One region of the Pseudoalteromonas sp. SCQQ13 genome, then DNA from elsewhere that is predicted to be linked to it. Evidence: predicted binding sites of a transcription regulator. Region 1 holds the regulator's gene; the other holds the start of a gene.
The links. Region 1 encodes sigma-54, which starts transcription at its own class of promoters, with help from an activator protein. Its sites were predicted from a motif close to GTTGGCACGNNNNTNGNNT; they were not measured.
Positions count from the first base shown of each region.

Region 2: fliE (flagellar hook-basal body complex protein FliE) is a predicted target of sigma-54. The motif match lies at 1,878-1,896, and genes of this name have one in related genera.

Region 1 covers NZ_JADYXG010000002.1:128,473-132,903, forward strand. The annotation lists gene lptC (LPS export ABC transporter periplasmic protein LptC) at 1-476, shown strand, start outside; gene lptA (lipopolysaccharide transport periplasmic protein LptA) at 466-1,011, shown strand; gene lptB (LPS export ABC transporter ATP-binding protein) at 1,008-1,733, shown strand; gene I6F41_RS02320 (RNA polymerase factor sigma-54) at 1,803-3,296, shown strand; gene hpf (ribosome hibernation promoting factor) at 3,323-3,610, shown strand; gene ptsN (PTS IIA-like nitrogen regulatory protein PtsN) at 3,615-4,067, shown strand; gene rapZ (RNase adapter RapZ) at 4,089-4,431, shown strand, end outside.
Region 2 covers NZ_JADYXG010000003.1:162,306-166,736, reverse strand. The annotation lists gene I6F41_RS04125 (sensor histidine kinase) at 1-319, shown strand, start outside; gene I6F41_RS04120 (sigma-54-dependent transcriptional regulator) at 316-1,776, shown strand; gene fliE (flagellar hook-basal body complex protein FliE) at 1,937-2,269, shown strand; gene fliF (flagellar basal-body MS-ring/collar protein FliF) at 2,290-4,005, shown strand; gene fliG (flagellar motor switch protein FliG) at 3,998-4,431, shown strand, end outside.

The DNA of each region.
Region 1 (4,431 bases):
ATACGGTTGCTAAAGCCGACTCAGAAGTAATAGCTAAACCCGATTACACCGCCATTGAGCTAAAACAAACAGCTTTTGACGAAAACGGTGAAATTAGCCATAAAGTAACTGCGGTTAAAACGGAGCTTTACGAGCAGCTAGGATTTACCTTATTCGAAAAACCTACTTTCATATTGTACGACGACAGACAAAAAACGTGGCGTATCAATGCTGATGAAGCAACACTTTACGATGAAAGACAATTAATTTTAGAGGGTAATGTAACTGCCCAAAACTTAATTGATGGCGCAATGATAGACAAAATTACCGCCGACAATATTCAAGTAGATATAATGCTACTCACTATGCGCAGCGAACAGCCCGTTATTATAACTGGACCGAATTTAAAGATCACCGGTAAAGGCCTTGAAGCCAATTTAACAACCGAGGTGATAAAACTAATTAACCATACGCGAACACTATATTATGACCAATAACCTTGCAAAAATACTTATTATTCCATCGCTTATACTTGTATTTAATAGTAATGCGGCAGAGCAAAGTACTTCCCCATTAGCTAATCAAATTTCTATTAGTGCTGACCGCCAAGAAGGCCAACTAAAAGAAAACGTTGGTATTTTTGAGAAAAACGTCGAGATAATTCACGGTAATCGTCGTATCACCGCCGATCGTTTAGAAGTACATAAGCGCGACGAACTTGGCGATAATAAACAACTATTAATTGCCACGGGCAGCCCTGCATATTTTGAAGAAAAGCAAGCAGATGGCACTGTCATGAGCGCCAGCGCTAACGAAGTACGTTACGATGTAGCGAAACGTTTTTTAACCCTGGTAGGAGATGCAAACATTTCTCAAGCTGGGCAAAAAATTACGGCTAAAAGCATCACCTATGATATAGAGCAACAGCTTATAAGTGCTGAAAAAGATGAAAACTCAACTGATCGGGTACACACTATTTTAGTGCCTGTAGACGTAAAAAAAGAACAAAAACTCAATAAAGGTCAGCCATGAGTACATTAAAAGCAGAGCTATTAGCAAAAAGCTATAAAGGCCGTGAAGTTGTTAAAAATGTAGGACTTGAAGTAAAAGCTGGCAGCATTGTTGGTTTACTTGGCCCAAATGGCGCAGGTAAAACCACTACCTTTTACATGATTGTAGGCTTAGTACCTAGCGACAAAGGTAAAATATTAATTGATGATAACGATATTACCTTACTTCCTATGCACAGCCGTGCTCGTTTAGGTATTGGTTATTTACCACAAGAATCTTCTATTTTTAGAAAGCTCACTGTGTATCAAAATTTAATGGCTATTTTAGAAACGCGTAAGCAACTAAATAAACAAGCCAGGGAAGAAACCCTAAATAGTTTATTGGACGAATTTAGCCTGCAACATATTCGCGACAGCTTAGGTATGGCGCTATCTGGTGGTGAACGTCGCCGCGTAGAAATAGCACGTGCTTTAGCTGCAGATCCTAAATTTATATTGCTTGATGAGCCCTTTGCTGGCGTGGATCCTATTTCAGTACTCGATATTAAAAAAATTATAGAACACCTTAAAAATCGTGGTATTGGCGTACTAATTACCGACCACAATGTAAGGGAAACCCTTGATGTTTGTGAAAAAGCCTACATTGTTTCTCATGGGGAGCTAATTGCATCTGGTACTCCTGAATTTGTATTAAACGATAAAACAGTACGTGATGTTTATTTAGGCGAGCAGTTCAAACTGTAATATTTATGTTATTACTATAAGCATCTGCTAAGATTAATCATATCAATTTATAAGGATTGTTAGAGATAAATGAGGCAATCATTACAGCTGCGCATGGGCCAGCAACTTACAATGACTCCGCAACTGCAACAGGCTATTCGCTTATTGCAGCTTAGTACCTTGGATCTCCAGCAAGAAATACAAGAAGCACTTGATAGCAACCCATTACTTGAAGTTGATGAACAAGATTACACGGAAGAATCAGCAGGTAAAAACGAGCAAAAAGCAGATGACATTACTGTTAGCGCCTCTGCTGACGACACCCCAAGCGAGTATGAGCAAGATAGCGGTGAAGCACTAAATAAAGACACCATAAGCGACGACATGGCCATGGATGTATCATGGGATGAATATATGAGCGCAGCGCCTGCCTCTTCATCAGGGCCAATGCCTGAAGATGAATCTATTTATCAAGGTGCATCAACCGAAACCCTGCATGAATACTTAATGTGGCAATTACAGCTCACCCCTTTTAGCCCTACCGACGAAGCTATTGCCATAGCTATCGTTGAAGCCGTAGATGACTCTGGTATTTTAACCCTCAGTTGCGAAGACCTTTTAGCAAGCTTTAACCAAGAAACTGACGACGAACACGAAGTAGAACTAGATGAAATAGAAGCAGTGCTAAAGCGCATTCAATTATTTGATCCTGTTGGTATTGCAGCTCGCAGCTTGCAAGAATGCTTATGCATTCAATTAAATCAATTTGATAAAGACACCCCTTATATTAACGAAACAAAAATGGTGTTAACTGATCATATCGATTTACTCGCTGCTCGCGACTATCGTACGTTAATGAAAAAAACTAAGCTCAAAGAAGAAGAGCTTAAAGAAATAATGACACTTATTCATACGCTTAATCCTAAGCCTGCGGATACTATTGTCAGAGAAGAGTCTGAATACGTTATACCTGACGTGTCTGTTAAAAAAATAAAAGGCCGCTGGGTGGTAGAGCTAAACCCTGATAGCATGCCAAAAATACGTGTTAACAGCCAATATGCGGCTATGTCTCGTACAGTAAAATCCAGCGGTGACAGCCAATTTATTCGCTCGCACTTACAAGAAGCTAAATGGTTTATTAAAAGCCTAGAAAGTAGAAACGAAACACTCCTGAAAGTAACTAATTGTATTGTTAAGCAGCAACAAGCGTTTTTTGAACATGGCCCAGAAGCCATGAAACCTATGGTATTAAACGATGTTGCCGAAATAGTTGAAATGCACGAGTCGACTATTTCACGGGTCACTACGCAAAAATATATGCACACTCCACGTGGCATTTTTGAGCTTAAGTACTTTTTTTCAAGCCATGTAAGCACCGAAAATGGTGGCGAATGTTCATCAACTGCCATACGTGCCCTGATTAAAAAGTTGATAGCTGCAGAAAACTTAGCCAAACCATTGAGTGATAGCAAGATTGCAGATATATTGGCTGAGCAAGGAATTAAAGTAGCTAGACGGACAATTGCAAAATATCGCGAATCTCTGGCTATTCCCCCGTCGAATCAACGTAAAAGCTTGATTTAAGACGTACAACAAAGAGGAAAATGCTGATGCAACTAAACTTAACTGGTCGTCATGTAGACATTACAGACTCATTAAGAGACTATGTAAATAATAAATTTGCAAAGCTGCAAAGACACTCAGATCACATAACTAATGTGCATGTTATTCTCGATGTAGAAAAATTAAGTCAAAAAGCTGAAGCAACAATTTTTGTAAGTGGCGCTGAGCTATTTGCATCGACCGAACACCAAGATATGTACGCTGCCATTGACTCGTTGATTGACAAACTCGATCGTCAAGTAATTAAACACAAAGAGAAGTTTGCTCGACACTAACACTATGAAATTAAGCTCACTTATATGCCAGGACTGCAGCAAAGCTGTGGTCCTTTTTAATAGTAAAAAAAGAATTTTAGAATTCATCAGTGAACTCGCGCATAAAAAAATGCCGTATTTACCTCAGCAAGATATTCTCACTGCTTTATTGGCAAGAGAAAAGCTAGGTAGTACCGGTATTGGCCGAGGAATAGCAATTCCACATGGCCGTATGAGCGGGGCACAAGAGCCTCTTGCCTTAATTTTAATAAGCGAAACCGCTATTAATTTTGATGCAATTGATAATCGTCCAGTTGATATTTTTGTTGCGCTTATAGTGCCCGATGGCGATAACCAGCAGCACTTGAAAACACTAGCCACAATAGCTGATAAACTAAACGATAAAGAGTTTTGTAAGCAATTGCGTGCGGCAAAGTCTGATGAAGCGTTATACCAAGTTATTTTGGATCAATCCTAGTTACTAATAAAGGGGTGGTAAATGGAATTAATTATTATAAGTGGCCGTTCAGGTTCTGGTAAGTCAGTTGCTTTACGTGTTGTAGAAGATTTAGGTTACTATTGTGTAGATAATATTCCGGTAAATTTGCTGCCTTCATTAGTGCGCAGTGTCTCTGATAACTACGATAAAATAGCCGTTAGTATAGACGTGCGTAACCTGCCTAAAGACCAGCAGCAGTTTAACGATATCCTTGAGTACTTGCCCGACTTTGCTAAACCAACGTTATTTTATTTAGATAGCGACGATCAAACGTTAATCCGCCGTTATTCAGAAACACGTCGTTTGCACCCGCTTTCGATTGATTCGCTACCGCTAGATTTAG
Region 2 (4,431 bases), on a different contig from region 1:
GATTCATAACAGTATTCAAATTATAGGCGCTGGGGCACAAGTGCAAATAAGTGCAATGCGCGATTTGCAAACCTCAGATTTTGTACGCATTAGCGTGAGTGATAATGGCCCAGGTGTTGATCTACAGCAGGTAGATAAACTGTTTGAACCATTTTTTACCACTAGCAGCCAAGGCACAGGCTTAGGGTTGGCGGTTGTAAGCTCTGTTGTTAATGCGCACCAAGGGCGTATTGAGGTGACTAATAATGTACATGGCGGCGCTTGTTTTAACTTGTTATTGCCAATTAGCGCAGCATCTAAATTAGAGGAATCGTTATGAGTAATACTATTTTAGTTGTAGAGGACGACGCAGGGCTTCGCGAAGCATTAATAGATACCCTAGAAATGTCGGGTATTGAATGCGTTGCTGCCGACAGTGCAGAGCAGGCGATGTTACTACTTAAAAAAGAATCCTTTTCGTTAGTGGTGAGCGATGTGCAAATGGGCGCTATGAGTGGCCTAGATTTACTGCGCAGTATTAAATTAAATTACCCCGATTTACCGGTATTAATGATGACCGCCTACGCAACTATTGACGATGCGGTAGAGGCAATGCGCTTAGGTGCGATTGATTATATGGCCAAACCATTTGCACCTGAGGTGCTATTAAATATGGTGAGCCGCTATTTGCCCGAAAAACCCAAAGAAACCGACGGCCCTATTGTTGCCGACCCAACGAGTATTCAGTTGCTGGAGCTTGCAAGCAGGGTAGCTAAATCAGACGCCAGTGTTATGGTGCTGGGGCCAAGTGGCTCGGGTAAAGAAGTATTAGCGCGGTTTATTCATGATAAATCAGCGCGTGCTGCTAAGCCCTTTGTGGCTATTAACTGTGCGGCGATTCCTGAAAATATGCTCGAAGCCACGTTATTTGGCTACGAAAAAGGCGCTTTTACTGGTGCGATTCAGGCATGCCCAGGTAAGTTTGAGCAAGCACAGGGCGGTACTATTTTACTAGATGAAATTACCGAAATGGATTTGGGCTTACAAGTTAAACTACTGCGTGTATTACAAGAGCGCGAAGTTGAGCGCTTAGGGAGTCGTAAAACCATTGCGCTAGATGTACGCATACTCGCAACCAGTAACCGCGATTTAAAACAAGCGGTAGCGAATAATCAGTTTAGGGAAGATTTATATTATCGCCTTAACGTTTTTCCGCTAATGTGGCGGCCATTGTGCGAGCGCCCTGGCGATATAATTGTGTTGGCGAAGCACTTAATTGAACGCCATTTAATAAAAGCTAAGCAGCCGCTGGCTATTTTAGATAAGCAAGCTGAGCAAAAGCTGCTTAGCCATACATGGCCAGGTAATGTGCGTGAGCTTGATAACGTAATTCAGCGTGCGCTTATACTGCGCAGTGGTAACAGCATAGGTGAGCAAGCTATTTTTATTGAAAATTTAGCCCCAAGTAACTTTGTAGTAGAGCCAGCAATTAGTGAAAGTGCGTTAACTAGCGCCTATTACGATAGTAAAACAACAGCCGTTATTAATGACGAAAAGTCGGGTGATGAAAAGCTTGATGATCAAACACCGAATGAGCAAAAATCAGATTTATTCGCTCAAGATACAGGCAGTTATAAAGATGAGCTTAAAGATAAAGAGCATCGAATTATTTTAGAAACACTTGCGCGTTGCCAAGGCAAGCGTAAAGACGTAGCTGAAACTTTGGGTATTAGCCCGCGAACTTTACGTTATAAACTAGCGCAAATGCGCGACTTAGGTATTTCACTTCCTGCATAACCTTCAAAAAAGCCCTAAATTCAACACCTTGAATTTAGGGCTGTCAAAACTCTGACTAAGTAAAAACCAACTGTAACACCATGTATTTAAAGCTTTATTTATGTGGCACGTTTTGTGCTTTATTAACCTTAAGAGTTAACTGCATTGTTAGAGACAAATAATGAAAATTCAAAATAGCGCTGTATTTCAAGAAATGCAATCAATGGCCTTAGAAGCGGGCCGTAATAATCAAATTAATAAATTGCCTACGCAAGTTCAGTCTACGTCATCAGCACAATTTGGCGATATGCTTAGCAATGCGCTCAATACTGTGCATGAGTTACAGCAAGACACAGGTCAAAAAGTAAAAGCGGTTGAAATGGGCGACAGAAGCGTATCGCTTGCTGAGGCAATGATTGCTTCGCAAAAGTCTTCTGTTGCATTTGAAGCGACCGTACAAGTGCGTAATAAACTTGTTGAAGCTTACAAAGAAATCATGAATATGCCTGTTTAATCAGGTAGTGGAGAATAATTGTGGCGCAATCTAATCAATCTACAGATCTTGCACTTGCTAGTGGCGGTATTGAGCAAAGCGATAGTGACGATCAACAAGAACAAAAGTCGGGCTATTTAAGTGCGTTAAGCGGTGTTGATGTATTGCGTCAAGTTACCCTTATTATTGCACTGGCGATTTGTTTGGCAATTGCCATTTTTGTGATTATTTGGGCACGTCAGCCAGATATGCGCCCATTAGGTAAAATGCCCACCGAAGAGCTAATTCAAACGCTTGATTTTTTAGATGCGCAAAAAATAGACTATCAACTAGATGGCAACGTAGTGTCGGTTGATGAAAGCGAATACCAAAATATAAAATTACTAATGACTCGCGAAGGCTTGGATCAAGGTCCTACTTCTGGCTCAGACATAATAATGCAAGACATGGGCTTTGGTGTAAGCCAACGCTTAGAGCGCGAGCGCCTAAAGCATGGCCGAGAGCAGCAACTTGCCCGCACTATAGAAGAGCTTAATAACATCACTCGCGCCAAGGTGCTGTTAGCTATTCCAAAAGAAAACGTATTTGCTCGCAGAGAGAAAAAGCCATCAGCAACTGTGGTGCTTACGCTTAAACGCGGACGCTCGCTTAACAGCGAAGAAGTAGACTCTGTGGTGGATATGATAGCCTCAGCAGTGCAAGGGCTTGAGCCTGCACGCGTAACGGTTACCGATCAAAATGGCCGTTTATTAAATTCGGGCTCACAAAGCTCACTTTCTGCGCGCTCTCGTAAAGAGTACGACCTAGAGCGTAAGCGCGAGCAAGAATACCTAGAAAAAATTGATAGCATTTTAATCCCTATTGTTGGTTTGAGTAATTACACTGCGCAAGTTGATTTGAGCATGGACTTTAGCTCATTAGAAGAAACGCAAAAACGTTATAACCCAGACCTACCAGCGGTAAGAAGCGAAACCACGTTTGAGGAAAACAACATAGGCGGCTTAGCTGTGGGTATTCCTGGCGCGTTAAGTAATCAGCCTCCGGTAAATTCAGATATTCCAGAAGTGGCAGGCCAAGGCGGCGCAGGAAGTGCTACTTCACCGAGCCGCACGCATAAAGAAGCCACGCGTAACTATGAGCTCGATACTACTATTTCGCATAAGCGCCAACAAAGCGGCACGATTCGCAGAATTAGTGTATCGGTGGCGGTTGATTATTTGCCAACAGTGGGCGAAAACGGTGAAACCACCATGACCCCGCGCTCGGTTGAGGCACTGTCAAATATTCGACGTTTATTACAAGGTGGTGTTGGCTTTGATATACAGCGCGGCGATGCCCTAGAAGTAGTAACAGTTCCCTTTGTACGAGAAGCCGTAGATATGAGTTTTGAAGTACCTTTATGGGAACAAGACTGGTTTATGAAAATAGTACGCTTAGTACTGGCTGCATTGGTTATTATTGTGTTGATTATGGCTGTAGTTAAACCTATGCTAAAACGCTTAATTTACCCAGACAGCACGCTTGATGAGTACGATGAAGATGCACTTAGCTCAGGGGTTGATATTGGCGATAATAGCTTAGATATGCTAAATAAAGACTTTGATTCTGCTTCAGTTGGCTTCTCAAGCGATGGTACACTGCAGCTACCCGATTTACATGGTGACGAAGACTTACTTAAAGCCGTACGTGCCCTTGTAGCTAATGAACCAGAACTATCATCACAAGTAGTGAAAGCGTGGTTAACCGAAGATGACTGATCAAAACCAAAAACAACTCCCAGCAGCTTTCGATGTTGATAAGCTAGATGGCGTAGATAAAGCGGCCATACTGCTATTAAGTTTATCTGAAGAAGATGCAGCGCAAATACTCAAACACTTAGAGCCCAAACAGGTACAAAAAGTGGGTATGGCGATGGCCGGTTTGCAGGATCTATCGCAAGCTAAAATAAGCGCAGTACATAATTTATTTATAGAGCAAATTCAAAGCTTTAGTACAATTGGTTTTCAATCAGAAGACTTTATTAAAAAAGCACTTACCGCTGCATTAGGTGAAGATAAAGCCGCCAGCTTAATTGACCAAATAGTAATGGGATCGGGCGCTAAAGGGCTAGATTCGTTAAAGTGGATGGACTCGAAGCAAGTAGCTAACATTATTCGTAATGAGCATCCGCAAATTCAAACCAT